DNA from 4 places in the Micromonospora sp. NPDC023644 genome. Region 2 is predicted to be linked to each of the others. Evidence: riboswitches for the same ligand, from Rfam matches in the RefSeq annotation. Region 2 holds a riboswitch; each other region holds the start of a gene.

Region 1 (5,208 bases), on a different contig from region 2:
ACGCCGACATCAAGAAGCTCGAGGCGTCGCTGCCGGTGACGACCGTCAAGACGGAGAAGTGCCCGACCATCAACGGCGTGGTCAGCGATGCGGCCCGGACCGCGATCCGGACCGCCTGCGCCCAGGTCGGCGACCCGTACGTCTGGGGCGCCACCGGACCGAACTCGTTCGACTGCTCCGGCCTGACCCAGTACGCCTACAAGGCGGCGGGGATCCACCTGACGCACTTCACCGGTGCGCAGTGGAACGAGGGCAAGGCCATCCCGCGCTCCGAGGCGCGCCCCGGTGACCTGGTCTTCTTCTTCAGCGACCTGCACCACGTCGGCCTCTACCTCGGCAACGACAAGATGGTGCACGCGCCCCGGGCCGGCAAGCCGGTCAACGTCTCCAGCATCAACACCATGCCGGTGGCCGGGTTCCGCAGGCCCGGCTGATCCGCAACACCGCGCAACGCGAGGGCCCCCGGTCGGATCGACCGGGGGCCCTCGTCGTGCGGTGGGATCAGCGGGGCGCGCCCAGCGGGGACGGCACCAGGTTCACGTCGTCCAGGTTGACGAACATGACCCGGTGACCGAACTGGATCTGCACGTACCTGTTGTCGCCACGGACGACCGTGCGGTCGTGCGGGGCGGAACCGTCGAACGTGACGGCCCGGTAGTACTCGCCGGGGAGCACGTCACCGACGGCGTACCGCTGACCGGCCGAGAGGGTGTACTGCAGCGGCGAGATCGTCTGGTACGGCACGCCCTCCGGGTACGCGGCCTGCTCCGGGTAGGCCCGGCCGTACACCGGGATGGTGGTCTTGCCGGCCTTCGGGGTGGCGACCAGGCCGACGGCCCACTTCGCGGTCGGGGCCGAGGCGGGGTTGTGGAACCACGACTTCTGGCCGAGGTACCAGATCGCGGTCCAGTCGCCCCGGACCTCGGCCAGGGCGTACGTCTGTCCGGCCGAGACGCGGGCGCCGTGGTCGGAGACGTACGTGGTGTTCGGGGTGCCGTCGGGTCGCAGCGCGATGTCGTTGACCAGCGGCGCGTCGTGGCTCGGCGCGTTGTGCAGGAACAGCGCCGAGGAGCCCCGCAGCGGGCAGGGGGCGGTCGCCGGGGGCGGGTTCGGCACGCCCGGGGGCTGCCGGTTGCAGCCGGTGAAGGGCGGCTGGTTGGTGGCGAAGTCCGGGTCGATGGTGACCAGGCCCGTGTGGTGCGTGGCGGTCGACTTGAACGGCGCCTTGAGCAGGTCGAAGTAGTGCGACCAGTTCCAGTACGGACCCGGGTCCCAGTGCATGCCGCGCACGGTCGAGGCGACGGTGCCGGGGACGTTGTCGTGCCCGATGATGTGTTGCCGGTCCAGCGGGATGTTGTACTGCCGCGCCAGGTGGCGGACCAGCTTGGCGGAGGTGCGGTACATCGCCTCCGTGTACCAGGTGCCGTGCCCGGCGAAGCCCTCGTGCTCCAGCCCGATGGACTTGGAGTTCACGTACCAGTTGCCGGCGTGCCAGCCCACGTTCTTGGTCTTGATGTGCTGGGCGATGTGGCCGTCCACCGAGCGCAGGGTGTAGTGCCAGCCCACCCGCTTCGGGTCCTTGACCAGGTTGACGCTCGGCCCGAAGTAGCCCTCGGTGTCGTGGATGACGATGTATTCGATCTTCTGCTGCGCGGGGCGGTCGGCCAGGTCGTGGTTGCCGTAGTCCTCGATCGTCGGGCCGTACTGCTGGTACGGCGCCGGGATCCACTCGCAGGAGATGTCGCTCGGGCACTCCAGCCCGTCGGGCCGCGCGAGCTTGCGCAGGTTCAGCCGGTCCAGCCAGGAGCGGTCCGGCTGGACCGCGACGCCGGCCAGCGTGACCCGCTGCCCGTCGTCGGTCAGCCGGCTGTCGCCCGTGGCGATGGTGGCGTACACCTCGTTGGCGAAGGCCGCCGCGGCGTCGGCGCTGTCCGCGCCGGAGTACCGGGCCACCGCGCCGTACCAGGCCGCCGGGTCGGTGCCGGCGCCGACCGGGGCGCCGATCTCCTTCTGGTACGCGGCCAGCAGCGCCGCGCCGCCCCGGATGTTCGCCGTGACGTCCGTCCGCAGCGCCTCCTCGCTGGCGCCGGTCAGCTCCGCGGCGGCGTCGAGCGTCCGGAGCGCCGCCTCGTCGGGCGGCGCAGCGGCCGGCGGCTCGTGCGCCTCGGCCAGGGACCGGCGGGAGTCGTCGCCGCGCGGGTCCTCGGTGCCCTCGTCGTGGTGGGTGCCACCGGACAGGGCGGCGACGTGCTCGGCGTCGGTGAGGTGCATGGGTCCGTAGCCGCCGCTGGTGCTCGGCGTGCCGGCGTTGGTGTCCCAGCGGGACTGCAGGTAGGAGACCCCGAGCAGGACGCTCTCGGGCACGCCGTACTCGGTCGCCGCGGCGGCGTACTGCTGCTGCCGGTCGGTCGCCGGCGACGCGGCGGCGGATCCGGCGGCGGTGAGCGGCGTCGCCGCCAGGGCGGCGGCCACGGCCGCGGCCAGCAGGACGCGTCTGCTCCTTGATGTCGCTGACAGGTGCATCAGACCCCCAGTTCGGACGGGCAAAGATGGGGCCACCTTCGCCCCGTCCGCCGCCTCGGGTCAATACCTTTCCGCCCGACACTTCAAAAGGAAGGAAACTCTCGTCGTCCGGGTTGCGGATCCGCCCGCCCGGATGAGTACGGAGTGTCACCGCCCGAAGGGTTGCGGATCGATAACGGTCGTCTCTACTCTGGTCCTTCGTCGGCCGGTGACAATCCGTCCAACCAGGGCGGTGACGGTCCGGCACCGCCGAGTCGCTCCCGAGCGAGCCGGGGACCCAGGTTCCCCGGGGTGAATCCGCAGTCCCTGCGGTAGGGCGCCCCTTCCCGCCCGAACCCGTCAGCTAACCCGGTAGGCGGTACGGAAGAAGGAGTACGGACCCCGGTGGCACACCATGCCCCGCGGCCACCGTCGACCCGGTCGGCCCTCGCCGACCCGGTGACGGCTGCGCCGCGCCCACGCTGGTACCGCTGCACCACCGCCCTCGCCGCCCTGGCCGCGTTCGCCGTCGTCCTGACCGGCGGCGCCACGGCGGCCCACGCCGAACCGACGGTCGCCGAGATCGAGCGACAGATCGACGAGGACTGGAACAAGCTCGAACCGATCATCGAACGGCACAACGCCACCCGACAGGACCTGGCCGCCAGGCGGAAGCAGGCCGACGCGCTCGCCGCGCAGATCGGGCCGCTGGAGAAGCAGGTCGACCAGGCGATGGAGAAGGTGGCCGCGCTGGCCGCCCGCGCCTACAAGGGCGAGAACGTCTCCGTCGTCAACGCCCTGCTGGGCAGCCGCTCGCCGAGCGAGATGCTCGGGCAGCTCGAACTGCTCGACCGGTTCGCCCAGCACCAGCAGCAGGACGTGCGGCAGGTCGCCCAGCTGCGCGACCGGCTGGCCGGGAAGAAGGCGCCGCTGGACGAGATGGTCGTCCAGCTCAGCCGCACCGAGGCCCAGCTCGCGGCGAAGAAGAAGCAGATCAACGCCGAGATCGACCGGTTGCAGAAGCTGCGGCTGCGGGTCTACGGCAACGGTGGCGGCGGGCCGCTGCGCCCCGCCCCCTGCCCGGCCGGCTACCCCGGCGGGGCGGCCGGCACCGCCGTGAAGTTCGCCTGCGCCCAGATCGGCAAGCCCTACGTCTGGGGCGCCGAGGGGCCGAACTCGTACGACTGCTCCGGGCTGATGCTCGCCGCCTGGGCGAAGGCCGGGGTCTCGCTGCCGCACAACGCCGCGCAGCAGCGCCGGGCCACCGCGACCGTCAGCCGGGGCGAGCTGCGCCCGGGTGACCTCGTCTTCTACTACAGCGACCTGCACCACGTCGGCATGTACGTCGGCGGGGGCTGGGTGGTGCACGCCTCCCGCGCCGGGGTGCCGATCAGGATGAAGAAGGTCGACGACGGCCCGATCCACAGTTACGGCCGGCCCGGCTGACATGCCCGGAGGGCCCCTGTCCGGCGGGGGCCCTCCGCCCGGCCGAGGGTCGGGTCAGCGGGTCGGCCAGGTGCGCCAGTGCTGCCAGGAGCGGCTCGGGGTCGGCCCGCGCTGGCCCTGGTAGCGCGAGCCGTAGACGGCCGAGCCGTACGGGTGCTGCGCCGGCGACGAGAGCCGGAAGATGCAGAGCTGGCCGATCTTCATGCCCGGCCAGAGGGTGATCGGCAGGTTGGCCACGTTCGACAGCTCCAGGGTCACGTGGCCGGAGAAGCCCGGGTCGATGAAGCCCGCCGTGGAGTGGGTGAGCAGGCCCAGCCGGCCCAGGCTCGACTTGCCCTCCAGGCGGCCGGCGAGCTGATCGCCGAGCGAGATGACCTCCAGCGTCGAGGCGAGCACGAACTCGCCCGGATGCAGCACGTACGGCTCGCCCTCCGGCACCTCGACCTTCGACGTGAGGTCGTCCTGCTGCTGCGCGGGGTCGATGTGGGTGTAGAGGTGGTTGTTGAAGACCCGGAAGAGATTGTCCAGGCGTACGTCGATGCTGGAGGGTTGCACCAGCGCGGGCTCGAACGGCTCCAGCGCGAGCGTCCCCGCCTCGATCTCGGAGGCCAGGTCGCGGTCGGAGAGCAGCATCCGCACACCTTAGCGAGCGACGCGCGTGACCTGCGTGTCGGAGTGCGTCTTCGTACGTTTGTTCGATAGAATGCCGGCATGGCTTCCTGGTCCGAATTCGCCGCCGACGAGCCCCGCCTCGCCGACGGGATCCGCCTTCTCATGCAGCAGTACGGGCCGGGCTTCGGCTACCTGGCCACCGTCCGCGCCGACGGCGGTCCCCGGGTGCACCCGGTCTCCCCGGTGATCACCGACGAGGGGCTCTTCTGCTTCGTCGTCGACTCGCCCAAGCGGCGCGACCTGGAGCGCGACGGTCGCTACGCGCTGCACTCCTTCCCGCCGGAGGAGAGCGACGACGAGGCCTACGTCGCCGGCTACGCCCGGCCGGTGACCGACCCGGCCCGGGTCGCCCGGCTGGCCCGCAGCCACCGGGCCGCGCCGCAGGTCGACTGGCGGGTCTTCGAGTTCACCGTCGACGTGGCGATGCTGGCCCGCCGCGAGTCCGGCATCGCGGGCGGCGTCGGCGAGGGGCACGCCCGGCCCGCCGTCCAGGTGTGGTTCGATCCCCACGCGGCCGCCGCCGGCACCGCCGTGGTGCCCGAGACCCGGTCGGGGAGCGTCGGCGGCCACGCCGCCCGCCCGGCCGCC
Region 2 (5,208 bases):
CCCGCCCCGAGCGGGCCCGCCCCGTCGACGCTCCGGTCGCGCCGCCGGCCGACGATCCCGCGGCGGAGGTGGCCGACGCGGCCGACCTGCGCCGCTACGCCGAGGAGGTGGCGGTCGCGGCGGCCCGGGCCGCCCGGACCGCCCGGCGGCGACGGGCCGACTGGCTCGCCGCGCAGGAGGAGTCCGACCGGGCCTGGCAGGCGTACGACGAGGCGGAGAGGGCCGCCCGCCGGTTGACCGCGGCCGCCCTCCTGCCCGCCCCGCGCACCCCGCGCACGCCCGCCGAGTACGCCGCCCGGGAGCGCTGGCTGCACCACGCCGCGATGGCCGCCCACTGGCGTGGGGACCTCTCCGCCCGTCAACTCAGCGACGTGTTCGCCCGGCGGGCGGGCTGGGATCCCCGGCGGCACCCGGCCGAGCAGGAGATCGTGCTGGCCCGCGCGGTACGCGACGCGAAGCGCGCCCGCCACCGCGCCGCCGCCGAACGGGAACGGGCGGCGTGGCGCGACGCCGACCTGGCCGCCGAGGCGGCGCGGGCGCTGGCCGTGGAGGCGTACGCCGCGGCGGCCCGGCTCCGGCCGGGCCGGCTCCCCGCGCCGCGGGTGGCGTCCGCCGCGCCCCGGCCCGTGCCCGCGGCACGCTGGCGGCCCGCCCGGGTGGGCTGAGTCGCCGCACGCCGTCCCCGCGACGCCGAGGAATCCTTCGGTGACGCCGGTCACCATGCCGGTGAACCGGTCATCCGGCGCGGCGCGGTCGATTCCCGCCGGGGTTTCGACGCCGATGTCCGCCACTCGTCCCGTTGTCACCCCAAGGGGCGCTCGGAAACGGTCGTCCCATTGAGTCGCGTCAGTGGCGAAGTGCCCGCAAAAATTGCCTCTAGATCAAGGTTTAAGCAGGTGGGACGGGGTTGGCAGGGCCCGGACCGGCCAGTAATGTCGGCGCGTCCGGTGCGGTACCCGATCGCCAGAGGCGACGCCGCGCCGACCCGCCTAATCGTGAACGACGAACCGGGGACCCAGTGCTTGTTGGGGTGAATCCGTGGGCCGTGGCCCGTGGTAGGGCGTTCTTCCCGCCCGAATCCGTCAGCTAACCCGGTCGGCGGTGTCGGAAGGAGTTCCATCCTCATGCCACACCCGTCCACCCCTCGGTTGTTCCGCCGTCTCCACGGCGCCGCGGTGCCCGTGCTCGTCCGTCCGCCGGTCGCGAGCTGACCCACCGGTCACCGTCCGTCGCCCGGCATCCCGGGCGCGTCCCCTGAGTGGTCCACGACCCGCCCGGACGTCCGTCCGCGCGGCGGTCCGCCCTGCCCTCGGCACGGACCGACGACCGCTCACCCCCAGCCCGTGGAGGAAACCGTGAAGCACCACCTCAAGCGACAGCTGCGTCGCCTCACGTCCGAGCGTCCGTACCAGCTGGCCGCCGCGTCCGCAGCGGCGCTCGTGCTGGCGTCGGGCTCCGGCGCGCTGCTGGCCGGCACCGACGAGGCCCCCGCCGCCGCGCAGGCCCTGGTGGCCGCGACCGAACTGCGGGACGACACCGCGGCCTCGCGCAGCCAGGCCCGGGTCGCGACCGCCCCGTCCAGCGCCGCCCCGGCCGCCTCCAGCGCCGCCCCGTCGGCCAGCGCCTCCAGCGCCGCCCCGGACCCGGACGTGACCCGCAAGCCGGCCCCGCCGAAGCCCCCGGCCGACAAGACCCTGGACTACGACTACCAGGCCCAGACCACCTTCTACAACTGCGGTCCGGCGGCCGTCCGGCACGCCCTCAGCGCCGCCGGCATCGCGCGCAGCCAGGACGCCCTCGGCGCCCAGCTGGGCACCGACCAGATGGGCACCGACTCGGCCCAGGACACCACCCGCGTGTTGAACGCGACGGTGAAGGGCGACCCGTACCGCACCCGGATGATCCCGGGTGGCGCCGCCACCCCGGCCCAGATGGACCGTCTCCAGGCCGACGTGGTCGCGGCCATCGGCGACGGGCGGGGCGTCGTGGTGAACGTCGCCGGCAGCGCCACGGACACCGACGGCGGCTGGCACTCCTTCCCCGGCGGGCACTACATCGCCGTGGTGGGCTACCAGGACGAGGGGCGGCTGGTGAAGGTCGCCGACTCGGCGAACCCGGCGACCGCGTCGTACTGGATGAGCACCATCGCCCTGGCGAACTGGGCGGCCACCCGCGGCTACTCCGCCTGAGCGACAGCGTCGGGCGTCGGCTCCCCGTGCCGGGGGTCGGCGCCCGTTGTCGTGTCCGGGTCAGGGCCCTCGCCCGCGGCGTCCCGTGGTGGCACACTGCGCCCCATGGTCGATGAATCGGGTGACCGGGACGGCCGGCGGGTGCTTCTGCTGCTGCACGGGATGGGCGCCACCGGCGAGGTGTGGCTGCCCTGGGCGCCGCTGCTCGAGCGTCGCTGGGCGGGGCGGTGGCTGGCGCCGGACCTCGCCGGCCACGGCTGGTCGCCGCCGCTGCCGGCGTACTCGTTCCCGGGGCTGGCCGCGCGGATCTCCACGGGGCTTTCGGCGGGGGACCGGCTCGTCGTGCTGGGGCACTCCCTCGGCGGGGTGGTCGGCCTGGCACTGGCCGCCCGGAGCGCCGGGCTGCCGGTCGACGCCGTGGTGGGGCTCGGCATCAAGGCCGTCTGGTCGCCGGCGGAGCTGGCGAAGGCGGGGGAGTTGGCCGCCCGGCCGGTGACCTGGTTCGCGAGCCGGGACGAGGCGGCCCGCCGCTACCTGCGGGTGGCCGGCCTGACCGGGCTCTTCGCCCCCGACCATCCCGTCGTGGAGGCCGGGCTGCGGCAGGTCGACGGCCGCTGGCGGCTGGCGATGGACCCGGCCGCGTTCGGCGTGGGCGCGCCGGACCTGCCCGCCCTGCTGGCGGCGACCGACGTGCCGGTGCTGCTGGCCCGCGGCGAGCACGACCCCATGGTCACCGACGCCCAGCTCAAGGAGCTGGGCGTGCCGGTCGCCACCCTGCCCGGCCTCGGCCACAACGCCCACGTCGAGGCCCCCGAGGCGGTCCTGGACCTCGTCGACCCGTACCGCTGACGGCTGCCCCGCCCCGGGGCGCGGCGTCGAGGATTCCGGGTGCGGACGGCCGTCGCGTGCCGCAGCGGCGGGAGCCTGACCCGGAGCGGGCCGCCCGAGCAGGGTGTCAGGCGGTGGGGGAGAGGGCCGCGTCGTCCGGGTCGAGCGGCAGGCCGGTCGCGCCCGCGACGCGCGGGGCCGGCGGGTTCCAGCCCCCGTCGAGCTGCCGCCGCGCGGCCTCCAGGAACGCCTCGGCGTACGACTCGGCGGGGAAGTCGCCCAGGTAGCGGCTCCGGGTGGTCCACCGGGCCGAGGCCAGCGGGTCGGTGTCCAGCAGCGCGGTCAGCACCTCGTCGACGTTGGACATGTCGCGGCGCAGCACGTAGCCCGACCCGGCGAGCGGGAACTGCTCGCAGAACCGGTCGCCGGAGTCCCCCATGTCGGTCACCGCGTACGGCTTGCCGGAGTAGAGGTAGTCGGAGATCACCCCGGACACGTCGGAGATCAGCGCGTCCGAGCGGTTCACGCACTCGGTCAGGGTCAGCTCCCGGCTCGCGGCGGCGCCGAAGACGTGCTGCCGGCCGCTGCGGGCCCGGTCCGCCGCCAGCAACTCGGCGAGCCGGCCCAGCTGCCGGGCGGAGGCCGGGTTCTGCGAGGTGTACGGGTGGGCCCGCAGGATCACCGTCGCGCCCCGGTCGAGCAGCCGGCGCAGCAGGGTCTCGGCCACCGGCAGGGAGCAGTAGTTGGCGTCCGCGTGGTGCCCGGTCCAGGTCGGCGTGTAGAGCACCGTCGGGTTGCCCCGGCCGTGCGCCGGCTCGGGGCGTACCTCGATCGCCTCGACCTGCGGGCGGCCGACGATGACGAACTTCTCCGCCGGGATGTCCACCCCGGCGCGCGCGTACCGGTCGATGGCGGCCTGGCCGGCGACGAAGATCCGGTCGAAGATCGCCGAGACGGGGTTGGCGCTGGGGGCCTTGTCGCTGTCGCCGTGGTGCAGCTGGACGTGGGTCAGCTGGGTGAAGCGGATGCAGTGGCTGTTCTTCGCGCCGTGGTTGACGTAGAACGCCACCCGCAGGCTCGGCACCAGCGCCTCGTCCATCGCCTTGGTGGTGGGGCAGTAGACCACCGGCGCGCGGGTGGCCGCCGCGACCACGGGCAGGAACTCCGGCTCGCGCACCATCACCAGGAACGGCCGGCCGATCCGCTCCAGGTACGGCAGCCACATGGTGACCTGGTACTCCGAGCCGGGCGGCGCGGAGAAGTGGAGCAGGAACTCGGGCTGGTGCCCGCGCAGCGCGCGGGAGACCGCCGAGCCGCCGGCCCTCGGCCGGAACCGGCGCCTGGCCAGGTCCAGCCCGACCGCGGCGGCGCCGGCGGCGACCACGGCGACGGCCGCCAGCGCGACGCCGGCCGGCAGACCCACGACGGCCGCCAGCGCCAGCAGGGCGAGCAGCCCCGCCAGCGCGTCGCCGAGGCGGGCGGCGACCAGCGGCGTCCAGGTGCGCACCGGCAGGTTCGCGGCGCGCACCTCCAGGCCGCCGGCGTCGCGGAGCGGATTGACCAGCAGCACCAGCCCGAGCAGGGCCAGTGCGGTCACGGCCAGCGCGGGGTCGAACCCGGCGTCGAGGCGGCGGGCGTACCCGACCAGGATCGCCGCCGCGACCAGCGCGGTCTCCGCCGCGTTGTCGGCGCCCGGCCGCACCCGCCGCTCCCAGGTGACCGCCGCGAGGGCGGCCACGGCCAGCCCCAGCCCCCAGCCGGTCGCGCCGGTCAGCGCGGCGACGAGGAAGGCCAGCACCGCCAGGCCGGTGGCCAGCGCGCGGGCGAGCAGCTTCCGAACCAGGTCACCACGCATGTCGGCTCCGTCTCCCGCCGTGCCCGAGAACCGCGTCAGCCGGCGTCGGCGAGGCTGGCGTCGCGCTCGGCCCGTGCCGGTCCCGGCTGGGTCGGCACCTCGCCCGGCGCGCGGCGCACGTCGATGACCTGACCGGTCAGGTCCGAGATCAGCACGTCCAGCGACGACCGGGCGACGGTCTCGGCGGCGAGCAGGGTGTGCTCCGGCTCCTCGCCGAACGCCTTGGTGCGCATCGGGGTCGCGGTCCGCTCGGGGTTGACGCAGTTGACCCGTACGCCGAACTCCGCCCACTCGTCGGAGAGCGCCTGGGTGAGGTTGACCAGGGCCGCCTTGGTC
Region 3 (5,208 bases), on a different contig from region 2:
GGGGAGCCGCCGACCGCGAACGCCGGCACCCCCGGCAGCTCCGCCAGCGGGTGCTCGTGGACCACCACGTGGCCGTCGCGTTCCACGGCGGTCATCGCGGCGCTGGTGCCGCTCGCCTCCTCCAGCGGCGCGGCGACCACCACGTCCAGGCCCCGGTCCGCCGCCGCCCGCGCCAGCGCCTGGATGCCGGGCGCGGCGATCCCGTCGTCGTTGGTGACCAGCACCCGCAGCGTCATCGCTCGGCCGCCCGGTCGGCCAGCTCGTCGGGGCTGGTCCGCTCCTGTGGCCGGCTGCCGGCCGGTACGAGGCGCACCCGGTCGACCAGCCCGGTGATCGAGTCGAGCCGGCCGGTGCCCAGGCCGTGCCGGGTCACGTTCAGCGCGCCGGCCGCCGCGCCGGTACGGATCGCGGTGCGCACGTCACCGCCGCGCGCCACCACGGCCGCCACCCCGGCCGTCATCGAGTCGCCCGCGCCGCGCGGGTCGGCCGCCTCCAGCCGGGGCATCTCCACCTCGAAGACCTCGCCGTCGACCAGGGCGAGGGCCGGCTTGTCGGCCCGGCTCACCACCACGTTCTCGGCGCCGCCGGCGTGCAGGTCGTACAGGGCCCGGGTGAGCTGCTCCTCGTCCTCGCCGTCGGCGCGGCCGTCGGCGATCAGCTCCTCGTGGCTGACCTTGAGGAAGAAGACGCCGCTCTGGAGCACGGCGTCGAGGTGCTCGCCGCAGAGGTCGACCACCACCCGGCTGCCGTTGGCCCCGAGGTCGGCGGCGAACCGCCGGTAGAGGTCGGCCGGGACCAGCGACGGCTCGTTCGGCCCGCTCAGCACGCTGACCGTGGCGCGCAGCCCCTCGCCGAGCGCCAGGTTGTAGAGCTCGTCCAGCTCGTGCCGGCTGAGCGGCTGGCCGGGCACGTCGACGATCTCCTCCCGGGAGCCCTCCCGCCGATCGTGCACGTACCCGCCGCTGCCGGAGTCGCGGAGCACCACCTTCAGGTTGACCCCCTCGCTGACCAGCAGCGGCTCCAGCACCTGGCCGATCTCGCCGCCGAGGGCGGTGCAGAGCACCACGTCGACCCCGAGCGACATCACCATCCGGGCCTGCCAGACGCCCTGCCCGCCGGGGTGCAGGTGCAGCTCCGGCGCGTCGCTGGGCTGGTCGACGGTCACCGTCAGCCGGGGCGTGGGCGCGAAGACCATCACGTGTCCGCTCATCCGTCGTACCCGTTCATGCGCCCACCCTCCACCGATCGACACGCGGCGTGACCCTCCACCAGCTGACCGTAGTGGGACCGGCGCCCGGGCGTCCGGACTCCGGGCGGGATCGGCGCGGCGTTGCCAGCGTGCCCGGCATGCGCGACGATCGGGCGACCATCGACGGCGGGGAGACGGCGTGCTCAGGCGGGATTCCTTCAGCTACACCGTCCAGGCGCGCTGCTCCCTCGCGGAGGCTGCGGCGCTGCTCGCCGATCCCCGCCGGCAGGAGGACCTGCACCCGCTCATCGTCCGGGTCCGTCGGGTGCCGACCCGCCCCGGCGCGCGCGCCAGCTACGACATCACCGATCGCCTGGCCGCCGGGCCGGTGCGCCTGCCGATCACCTACCGGGCCGACGTCCTCGTCCACGATCCCGACGAGATCGTCACCGTGGCGCGGCAGTGGCCCGCCACCACGGTGCGCAACCACACCCGGCTGCGGGTGGAGCCCGACGACGTGGTCCGCATCGACGTGGAGATCACCCTCGCCGCGCCCGCGCCGCTCTTCGGCTACGCGTTCCGCCAGGCCCGGGCGGCCCATCTCGGGCTGGCCGCCCGTCTCGCCGCGGCCCTCGACACGCGCCCGCCCGGGCTGCCGGCCGACTGACCGCCGGCCGGGGCGACCGGAGGCGACGGGCGTCCACGCCCCCCGGTGTCCCGCCGACGGGCGGGACACCGGGGCGCGGGCGTCAGTAGACCGACAGGTGCACGTGGTTGGTGTGGTCGCTGGACGGGTCGCCGTTGGCCCCGCTGTACGACTTCCACCCGCTGCTCGGCAGCCAGATCTGCCTGTACCAGATCACGTAGAGCACGGCGAGCCGGTCGGCGTTGCGCACGTAGTACGCCGCCAGGTTGTTGCCGTACGTCCGGTCGCCGCCGGTGGCGTCGCCGCCGAAGCCGCCCTTCTGGGCCGCGAAGTCGCAGGCCCGGCCCTTCGGGTGCTCGCCGGAGCCGCCGGGGCGGTAGCAGGAGACGTAGCGGGTGAAGCCCGCCGCCTTGGCCTGGTTGAGCGCGTGCAGGGTGCGCGGGGTGATGCAGCCGTTGGCGGGGGTCGGGTCGTTGACGCTGCACGACTCACGCGGCCAGGAGCCGTCGGGGTTGCGCGGCGCCGCCTTCGCCGTCTTGGTCGAGGTGCCGCCCGGCGAGGCGCCCCCACCCGCGGACCGCTGTTGTTGCTGCTTCCGGTTGGCGACCGTCAGCGCCCGTTCGGCCTGCTCCTTGCGCTTGGCCATCACGGTGACCTGCTTGCGCTGCTCTCGGATCTCGCCGTCCAGGGCGAGCTTGGTGCGGGTGGCCTCGTCCCGGGTCTCCTGGAGTTCGCGCAGGGCCCGGTCCTCCTTGGCGGCGACCGCGTCGAGGGCGGCGGCGCGGTCCATGAAGCCGTCCGGCGAGCCGCTGTTGAGCAGGGCGGACGCCACGCTGAGCCGGCCGGTGCGGTAGGCGGCCCCCGCGATCTCGCCGACGTTGGCGGTGCGCGCGGTCAGCTCGACCTCGGTGGTCTTGAGCTGCGCGGTGAGTTGCTGCTGCCGCTTGGTCGACGTCTCCAGGGCGCGCTTGGCGTCGAGGTAGCCCTTGCTGGCCGCTTCCAGTTGGTCCCGCAGGGCGGGGGTGCCACCCTCCTCGTCCTGGCCGGGAGCCGCGGCGAGCAGGCCGGCGCGGGTGGTGGCCGCCGCCGGGGCGGCGGTGACCGGGGCCACCGCGGCGCCGAGGGCGAGCATCGTGGCGATCAGGGCCGCCGTTCGGGCGGCACGTCGTCGTACAGGTGCCATCACTGGCATACACGTGTCCTTCCGTCAGCCGCCGACCGGGTTAGCTGACGGGTTCGGGACGGAAGATCCCTACCGCTGACGCGGATGCACCCCACGAACATGGTTCCCCGGTTCGCCCCGCCGGGCGATTAGGCGGCGGCCACCGCCGGCACCGGTGGGTGCCGCCTGGCGGAGGCCGAAGCCGAGCCTACCGGTGCCGGTGTGACTGGTGCAGCGCAGGTGACGGACGGTGTGCGTCCACTAACAGTCAAATCCGGCATAAGCCCACAATACTCTCCCAGATTTAAGGTTGTCCTCATTACCACTCCACCGCCCCACAGGCCCCGGGCGACGCTCCCGGCTCGATCTGCAACGTGGCGTGTTCGATCTGGAAGTCGTCGTGCAGCGCGGCCCGGGCGGCGCCCAGCACCGCGCCCACCTCCGCGCCGGGCGCCATCGTCAGGTGCGCCGAGGCCACCTCCATCCCGGAGGTCAGCGTCCAGACGTGCAGGTCGTGCACCTCGGCGACGCCCGGCACGGCGGCCAGCCGGTCGTGTACCGCGGTGACCTGGAGGTGCTCCGGCGCGGCCTGTACGAGGATGCGCAGCGCGGCCCGCCCGAGCCGCCAGGTGCGGGGCAGGATGAACAGCCCGATCGCGACCGCCACCACTGGGTCGGCCCACCACCAGCCGGTGGTGGCGATCAGCAGCGCCGCCCCGATCACGCCGAGTGACCCCAGCAGGTCGCCGAGCACCTCCAGGTAGGCGCCGTGGACGTTGATGCTCTCCTTCGCGCCGGAGCGCAGCAGCGCGAAGGCGCCGACGTTGGCGAGCAGGCCGAACACGGCGACCACCAGCATCGGGCCCGCCAGCACCTCGGGCGGGTCGCCGAAGCGGCGCACCGCCTCGACCACGACGTAGACCGCGACACCGGAGAGCAGCACGGCGTTGGCCAGCGCGGCCAGCACCTCCAGCCGGTAGAGGCCGAAGGTGCGCTGCGGGTCGGCGCCCGCCCGCCGGGTGGCGGCGATCGCCGCGAGCGCCATGCCGATGCCGAGCACGTCGGTGAACATGTGCCCGGCGTCGCTCAGCAGGGCCAGGGAGCCCGTGCGGAAGGCGGCCACCGCCTCCACCGCCATCAGGCCGGCGAGCAGCCCGAACGCCGCCCAGAGCCGGCCCCGGTGGCGGTGTGCGGCATTCGCCACCGACCCGTGATGGTGGTCATGACCTGCGCCCACGCGCCCACCCTCCGTCAGGCGTCCGGATTCGCGTCCAATCTATGCTCACATCGCTATGTGTGCAAGTAACGCGGCCTCAGCCGGTCGGGTCGACGGTGGTCAGGCGCTGGGTGGCCCGGGACAGCGCGACGTAGAGCGTCCGCACCCCCGAACCCGGGTCGGCCCGGATCTCGCTCGGGGCGACGAGGACGACCCCGTCGTACTCCATGCCCTTGGCCTCCAGGCTGGTCACCACCTGCAGGCGCGGCGCGTCCAGCCCGCCCAGCCAGCCGGCCACCTCGTCGCGGCGGGGCACCGGCGTGATCACGCCGACCGTGCCCTCGACCTCGGCGAGCAGCGCGCGGGCCGCCGCCACGACGGCGCTCTCCAACTGCGCCGGGGGCACCGCCAGCTCGACCGGGTCGACGCCGGTGGAGCGCACCGCCCTGGGCAGCGGGAGGTCCGGGTGCAGCCGGCGGATCTCGGCCGCCGCCACCGCGAAGATCTCCGCCGAGTTGCGGTAGTTCGTGGTGAGGGTGAAGTGGTGCCGCTTGCGCCGGCCCAACGCCTGGTCCCGGGCCCGGGTCAGCTCCTCGGGGTCCCCCGTCCACGCCGTCTGGGCCGGGTCGCCCACCACCGTCCACGAGGCCAGCCGGCCGCGCCGGCCGATCATCCGCCACTGCATCGGCGAGACGTCCTGCGACTCGTCGACCACCACGTGCGCGTACTCGCGGTAGTCCTCCGGGCGCTCCCGGGCCGCCTCGCGGGCGGCGCGCTGCCGGTCGGCGAAGGTGCTCAGCTCGCGGACCCCGCCGGCCAGCTGGAACGGGTCCCGCTTCGCCCGGGCCGGCCGCATCGGCTTGCCGAGCAACGCGTCCAACTCGTCGAGCAGCGCGATGTCGGCGATCGTCAGCCCGGCGGTGTCGAGGCTCCGGTACGCGTCGGTCAGCAGCCGGATCTCGGCGCGGGAGAGGATCCCCTCGGCGTAGCGGTGC
Region 4 (5,208 bases), on a different contig from region 2:
GCTGCGGGGTGGTCGGCATGTCGTACCGGCTGACCGCCGGCGAGGTGCGGACGGTGGCCGCGGTGCCCTCCCGCGCGGTCGACGCGCCGGAGCCGGCGGCCAGCGCCGCGCTCGCCTGACACCCTCCGCCGCCCGGCCTACCCCGCGGCGCCCTGCCGCGCCTCGCTGCGCCGCGTCTCGCAGTGCCGTGCCCGGCCGTGCCGTGTCCCGGCGCGAGGGCCCGTCTCCCGCCCGTTCCTGCCTGCGGCCTGTCCCGACCCGCCGTTCCCGCGGCGGGCGGTCCCACGCGACGACAGGGCCGCCCCGCCGACGACACAGGGCCGCCCCGCGTCCGGCGGGGCGGCCCTGGGGGTGGGTCTCGGCTAGAGCAGTGAGACGTGCACGTGGTCGGTGTGGTTCGACGGGCCGCTGTAGGACTTCCAGCCGGTCGCCGGGAACCAGATCTGCCGGTTCCAGATCACGTAGTAGATGCCGAGCCGGTCGGCGTTACGGACCAGGAACGCGGTCAGGTTGTTGCCGTACATGTATGTGTCGTCGTTGTGCCAGGGGGAGAAGCCGCTGCGTTGCAGCGACCAGTCGCAGGCCCGGCCCTTCGGATGCTCGTACGGCCCGCCGGAGCGGTAGCAGCCGACGAACCGGTTGAAGCCGGCCCGCCTGACCTCCTTGTACATGTGCAGGGTGCGCGCGGTGATTCGGCCGGAGGTGGTCGGGTCGTCCTCGGTGGCTGACAGCGGCCGCCAGTCGCCGTCGGCCGTGCGACCCGGCGCCATCCGAGCCACCGGCGAGGTGGCGACCACCTTGCCGCTGGTCAACCCCCTGCCGCCGACCAGCGCGAGCGCCTTCTCCGCCTCGCGCTTGCCACGCGCCAGTTCGTTCTTCAGCTTCTGCTGCTCGCGCACCTCGGCGTCGACCGCCAGCTTGGCCTGCTTGGCGCGGTCCCTGATCGCGTTCACCTCGGCCAGCTTCTTGGAGTTGACCAGGTTGATCTCGTCGAGGGCGGCGGCGCGGCGGACGAACGAGTCGGGGCTGGCGGTGTCCAGCAGCATCGACACCGCGCCGATCCGCCCGGTTCGGTAGGACTGGGCGGCGATCTGGCTCACCTGCGGGGCCAGCGCGTCCAGCTCGGCCTGTGCCCGGTCGACCTCCAGGGCCAGTTCGAGCTGGCGCTCTTCCGACTTCTTCAGCTTCGCCTGGGCCTGCACATAGGACCGGTTGCGGGCCTCGATCAGGTCGTCGAGCAGCTTGGGCTCGTTGTCCCCGTGCCCGGAGGGCTTGGGCGGGGTGGGCGCGGCCGCCGCCGGGAGGGGCCCGGCAAAGACCGCCAGGGCGGCGAGCACGGCCACCACGGGCGTCAACCAGCGGCGTAGGGGTGCCGTCACAGTTTTCCCTTCCGTCGACCGCCGACCGGGTTAGCTGACGGGTTCGGGGCGGAAGTGGCCCCTACCGCTGTCGCGGATTCACCCCACGTACCTGGGTCCCCGGCTCGCCTGGCGGCGATTGGGCGGCGGCACCGCAGGCGCCGCTGCGCGCCTTCGGCGGTGACCGGCAGCGAGGTTACCTGAGAGCACTCCCGGGGATCTACGTCCCTAAGCCGACTAAATGCGTTATTTCGTGATGGCGGAGGGTGAGCAGTGACGCGTTTATCAGGTCGGACGTCCTGTTCGGTCACGCTGAGGAGTGTCACCATGCGGTGTCCGTGCTCCTGTTCCGACCGGGCCATCCGCCGGGAGCGGCGGACGGCGCGTCCGCGGCGCGCGGCCCGCTGAGCGCCTCCAGCGCCTCGGACCGGTCGGCCGCCGGCCGGGGCGCCGGCGCGGGCGCGGACGCCGCGCGGTCGGTGGCGTCCCCGCCGCGCCGGCCCGCCGCGGTCACCACGGCCGCCAGCCCGGTGGTCAGCGGCACGGCGGCGATCAGGCCCAGGGTGGCGACCGCGCTGCGGACGATCTCCTGAGCCAGGAACTCGCTGGTGAGGATCTGGGTCACCGCCCGCGAGTCGGCGGTCAGCAGGAGCAGCACCGGCAGCGAGGCGCCGGCGTACGCCAGCACGATGGTGTTCACCGTCGAGGCGATGTGCGCCCGGCCGACCCGGGTCGCCGCCCGGTAGAGCTGCATCCGGGACAGCCCGGGGTTGGCGTGCGCCAGCTCGGTGACCGTGGCGGCCTGGGTGACCGTGACGTCGTCGAGCACGCCGAGGGAACCGATGATGATCCCGGCCAGCAGCAGGCCGTGCAGGTCGACGTCGGCCTGGTACATCGACAACGTGGTGGCGTCCTCGCTGCCGAACCCGGTCAGGTGGGTCGCGGCGGTGGCGATCGTGCCGAGGACGCCGGTCAGCACCAGGCTGCCCAGCGTGCCGAGCACGGCGACCGAGGTCTGCGCGGTCACCCCGTGGGTCAGGTAGAGCACCACGAACATGATCAGAGCGGCGCCGACGACCGCGACCAGGAGTGGTGGGCTCCCGGCGCTGATGCCGGGCAGCACGAAGGTCAGCAGGATGGCGAAGCTCGCCGCCAGGCCCGCCAGCGCGGCCAGCCCGCGCCACCGCCCGAAGGCGACGATCGCCGCCGCGAAGAGCGCGACCAGCCAGAGCAGCGGCTTGCCGCGCTGGTGCTCCGCGATGTTGAAGGTGCTGGCCGTGGGATCGGCGGGGTCGGTGAGTTCGACCAGGATGATCTCGTCGCCCACGGCGACGCTCGGCGCGCCGGGCCCGGCCGGCACCGGCGTCTCCACCTGCTGGCCGGCGTCGGGGCCGTCCTCCACCCGTACGGTGACCGTGCCGCAGGGGCCCTGCGCCGCGTCCGGGCTCCCCTCCGGCGTCTCGGGGGCGGGCGGGCACGGCTCCGTCACCACCCGCGTCACCGTGCCGTGGTGGCGGGGCGGCTCGGTGCCGGCCGCGGGATCGCGCGCGTCCCACGGCCAGAGCACCAGCGCCGCGATCACCGTGGCGACGAAGAGGGGCACCACCGTCGCGACGAGGATCCGCCGCACCCCGGGCGGGGCGGACGGAGCGGGGCGGGTGTGGTCGGCGCCCATCGAGTGTGTCTCCCAACGAATCCAGGGCGGGGTACGTGCCGGCGGGCCGGTCGGTTCAGCGTCGCCGCGTGGCGGGGGACGGGGGAACCCCCGCGTGGCGGTGCGGTCACGTACCGCGGTCGTCGGCCCCGGTCCGGTCGTGAATGGTCACCGCCGCCGCCCAGTGGGGGCGCGGGACGGGCGGTGCGGAATCCGGAGGGCCATCGGCCGAATGGTAGCCATCCCGGGATGCGGGCGCAGGTGGTGCGGGGTGGTGTCGGGACGCGGACCGTCGACGGGCCACCTTCGGCGCCGGCTGTTCGCAGGGCGCGCCGCGCGGTGGCCCCCGTACGGGCGGGCCGACGCGCTAGCGTGACGGGTGTGCGGACGACGGTGACGGCGGCGCGGGGGGCCCGGCTCCTGCTGCTCGTCGGCACGCTGCTCGGCCTGGCCGCGATGCACACCATCGGCCACGACTCGCACCCGACGGGTCACCCCGCCGGCCCGTCGGCACACGCCGCCGCCGCATCCCGCCCGCACGCTGCCGCCGCGCCCGGCCCGCACGCCGTCGCCGCGCCCGGCCCGCACGGGGTCGCCGCGGACGCGCTCGTGCCGCCCCCGCACGGCACCGCCCTCCCGCACGCCGTCGTGGCGGCTCTCCGGGCCGTCGCGGGCTGCCCCGCGGGCTGCGCGTCCGACCGGCTCCTGCCGTTCGGCGACGCGGGGGGAGGACTGCCCGGGTGGGGAGTGTGCCTGGCCGTGCTGGGGGCGTTCGCCGCCTCGCTGCTGCTCGCCGCGCTGCTGTCGGCCCGCGTACGCGCCGTCCGCCCGGCGGGGCGCGGGCCGGTCTGCCCGCTCCCGTCGCCCCGGGCCCCGCCGCCCCGACCGGTCGGTCTGCGGCTCGCCACGGTCTCGGTGCTGCGCAGGTAGGACGCGTCCGACGCGGTGCGGCTCACGCCGTTCCGCGTCCCCGTCGTGCCGCGTACGTTCCGACACCGAAAGGCCCAGACATGACCACTCGTACCCTTGCGCGCCGTGCCGCCCTGGCCGGCGTCGCCATCACCGCAGCCCTCGCCGTGACCGCCTGCGGCGGCGACGGCCACTCGTCCCCGGAGGCCGGACACGGCCCGTCCGGCACCGGTGGGCCGGCGGCCACCGCCACCGGCGCAGCCGCGTTCGGCGACGCCGACGCGATGTTCGCCACGATGATGATCCCGCACCACCGGCAGGCGGTGGAGATGGCGGACCTGGCGGCGACGCGGGCGGCCGACCCGGAGGTCAAGCGGCTCGCCGTGGAGATCAAGGCGGCCCAGGCGCCCGAGATCGCCACCATGAGCGGCTGGTTGGCGGCCTGGGGACGGCCGGTGCCGTCGCCGGGAGCCGAGCTGCCGCACATGGACCACGGCATGCCCGGAATGATGTCCGAGGCCGACATGACGAAACTGGCGGCGGCCACCGGCCGGGAGTTCGACCGGCAGTTCCTGACCATGATGATCGCCCACCACGAGGGCGCGGTCACCATGGCCCGCGACGAGCTCGCCCGGGGCGCGAACGCGGAGGCCAAGGCTCTGGCCGGGCAGATCGTCAGCACCCAGCAGGCCGAGATCGACACCATGAGGAAGATCCTCGGCCGGCTCTGACCCGGTCGCCCCGGCGTTCCCACCGAGGGGCGCCGGGGCCCCGGCGCCGGGCCGCGACCTCCGTACGGGTCGGGACGGGCGCCCGGGAGGCCGGGGACGCGGCGGCTGGTCCGCCGGGAGGCGCCCGGCGGCGGTGTCGGCCGATTCAGCCCCGCTCTATCAGGCGGCCGAGTCGGTCCCGCTTCATCAGGAGGCCGACGTCAGCCCCGCTTCATCAGGCGGCCGACGGCGGCCATCATCTCGGTGGCCATCTCGTCGGTGCGGCCCTCGGCCGCGCCCTCGTGCATGCAGTGCCGGGCGTGCCCGTCGAGCAGGCCGAGCGCGACCTTGTCGAGGGCGGCCTGGATCGCGGAGATCTGGGTGAGCACGTCGATGCAGTAGCGGTCCTCGTCGACCATCTTCTCGATGCCACGGACCTGCCCCTCGACGCGGCGCAGCCGCGCGAGCAGCTGGTCCTTGGTGGCGGTGTAGCCCCTGGTCGGGGCGGGCGTCGGTGTGGTCATGGGGTCGAGGATACCGTACCCCTCGGGGGTATGGTACGGTCGTTCCTGGCCGG

The links. A riboswitch is a leader RNA that binds a small molecule or an ion and turns the genes downstream of it on or off. The one in region 2 is predicted to bind cyclic di-AMP.
Region 1: another riboswitch for cyclic di-AMP. It lies ahead of AB0G08_RS03850 (NlpC/P60 family protein); the one in region 2 lies ahead of AB0G08_RS14700 (C39 family peptidase).
Region 3: another riboswitch for cyclic di-AMP. It lies ahead of AB0G08_RS23465 (hypothetical protein); the one in region 2 lies ahead of AB0G08_RS14700 (C39 family peptidase).
Region 4: another riboswitch for cyclic di-AMP. It lies ahead of AB0G08_RS10895 (hypothetical protein); the one in region 2 lies ahead of AB0G08_RS14700 (C39 family peptidase).

The regions. Positions count from the first base shown of each region.
Region 1 is NZ_JBFABA010000003.1:187,448-192,655, forward strand. Features, by position in the region: gene AB0G08_RS03840 (NlpC/P60 family protein) at 1-434, shown strand, start outside; gene AB0G08_RS03845 (peptidoglycan recognition family protein) at 502-2,523, opposite strand; cyclic di-AMP (ydaO/yuaA leader) riboswitch at 2,761-2,895, shown strand; gene AB0G08_RS03850 (NlpC/P60 family protein) at 2,908-3,948, shown strand; gene dcd (dCTP deaminase) at 4,003-4,581, opposite strand; gene AB0G08_RS03860 (pyridoxamine 5'-phosphate oxidase family protein) at 4,660-5,208, shown strand, end outside.
Region 2 is NZ_JBFABA010000015.1:107,752-112,959, reverse strand. Features, by position in the region: gene AB0G08_RS14705 (hypothetical protein) at 1-665, shown strand, start outside; cyclic di-AMP (ydaO/yuaA leader) riboswitch at 977-1,116, shown strand; gene AB0G08_RS14700 (C39 family peptidase) at 1,344-2,189, shown strand; gene AB0G08_RS14695 (alpha/beta hydrolase) at 2,295-3,038, shown strand; gene AB0G08_RS14690 (CDP-glycerol glycerophosphotransferase family protein) at 3,145-4,872, opposite strand; gene AB0G08_RS14685 (bifunctional cytidylyltransferase/SDR family oxidoreductase) at 4,908-5,208, opposite strand, start outside.
Region 3 is NZ_JBFABA010000041.1:45,226-50,433, reverse strand. Features, by position in the region: gene AB0G08_RS23480 (5'/3'-nucleotidase SurE) at 1-236, opposite strand, end outside; gene AB0G08_RS23475 (PfkB family carbohydrate kinase) at 233-1,210, opposite strand; gene AB0G08_RS23470 (SRPBCC family protein) at 1,389-1,856, shown strand; gene AB0G08_RS23465 (hypothetical protein) at 1,939-3,018, opposite strand; cyclic di-AMP (ydaO/yuaA leader) riboswitch at 3,032-3,163, opposite strand; gene AB0G08_RS23460 (cation diffusion facilitator family transporter) at 3,317-4,234, opposite strand; gene AB0G08_RS23455 (AAA family ATPase) at 4,311-5,208, opposite strand, start outside.
Region 4 is NZ_JBFABA010000010.1:72,349-77,556, reverse strand. Features, by position in the region: gene AB0G08_RS10900 (carbonic anhydrase) at 1-119, shown strand, start outside; gene AB0G08_RS10895 (hypothetical protein) at 363-1,379, opposite strand; cyclic di-AMP (ydaO/yuaA leader) riboswitch at 1,383-1,514, opposite strand; gene AB0G08_RS10890 (YibE/F family protein) at 1,681-3,033, opposite strand; gene AB0G08_RS10885 (hypothetical protein) at 3,394-3,942, shown strand; gene AB0G08_RS10880 (DUF305 domain-containing protein) at 4,023-4,652, shown strand; gene AB0G08_RS10875 (metal-sensitive transcriptional regulator) at 4,853-5,155, opposite strand.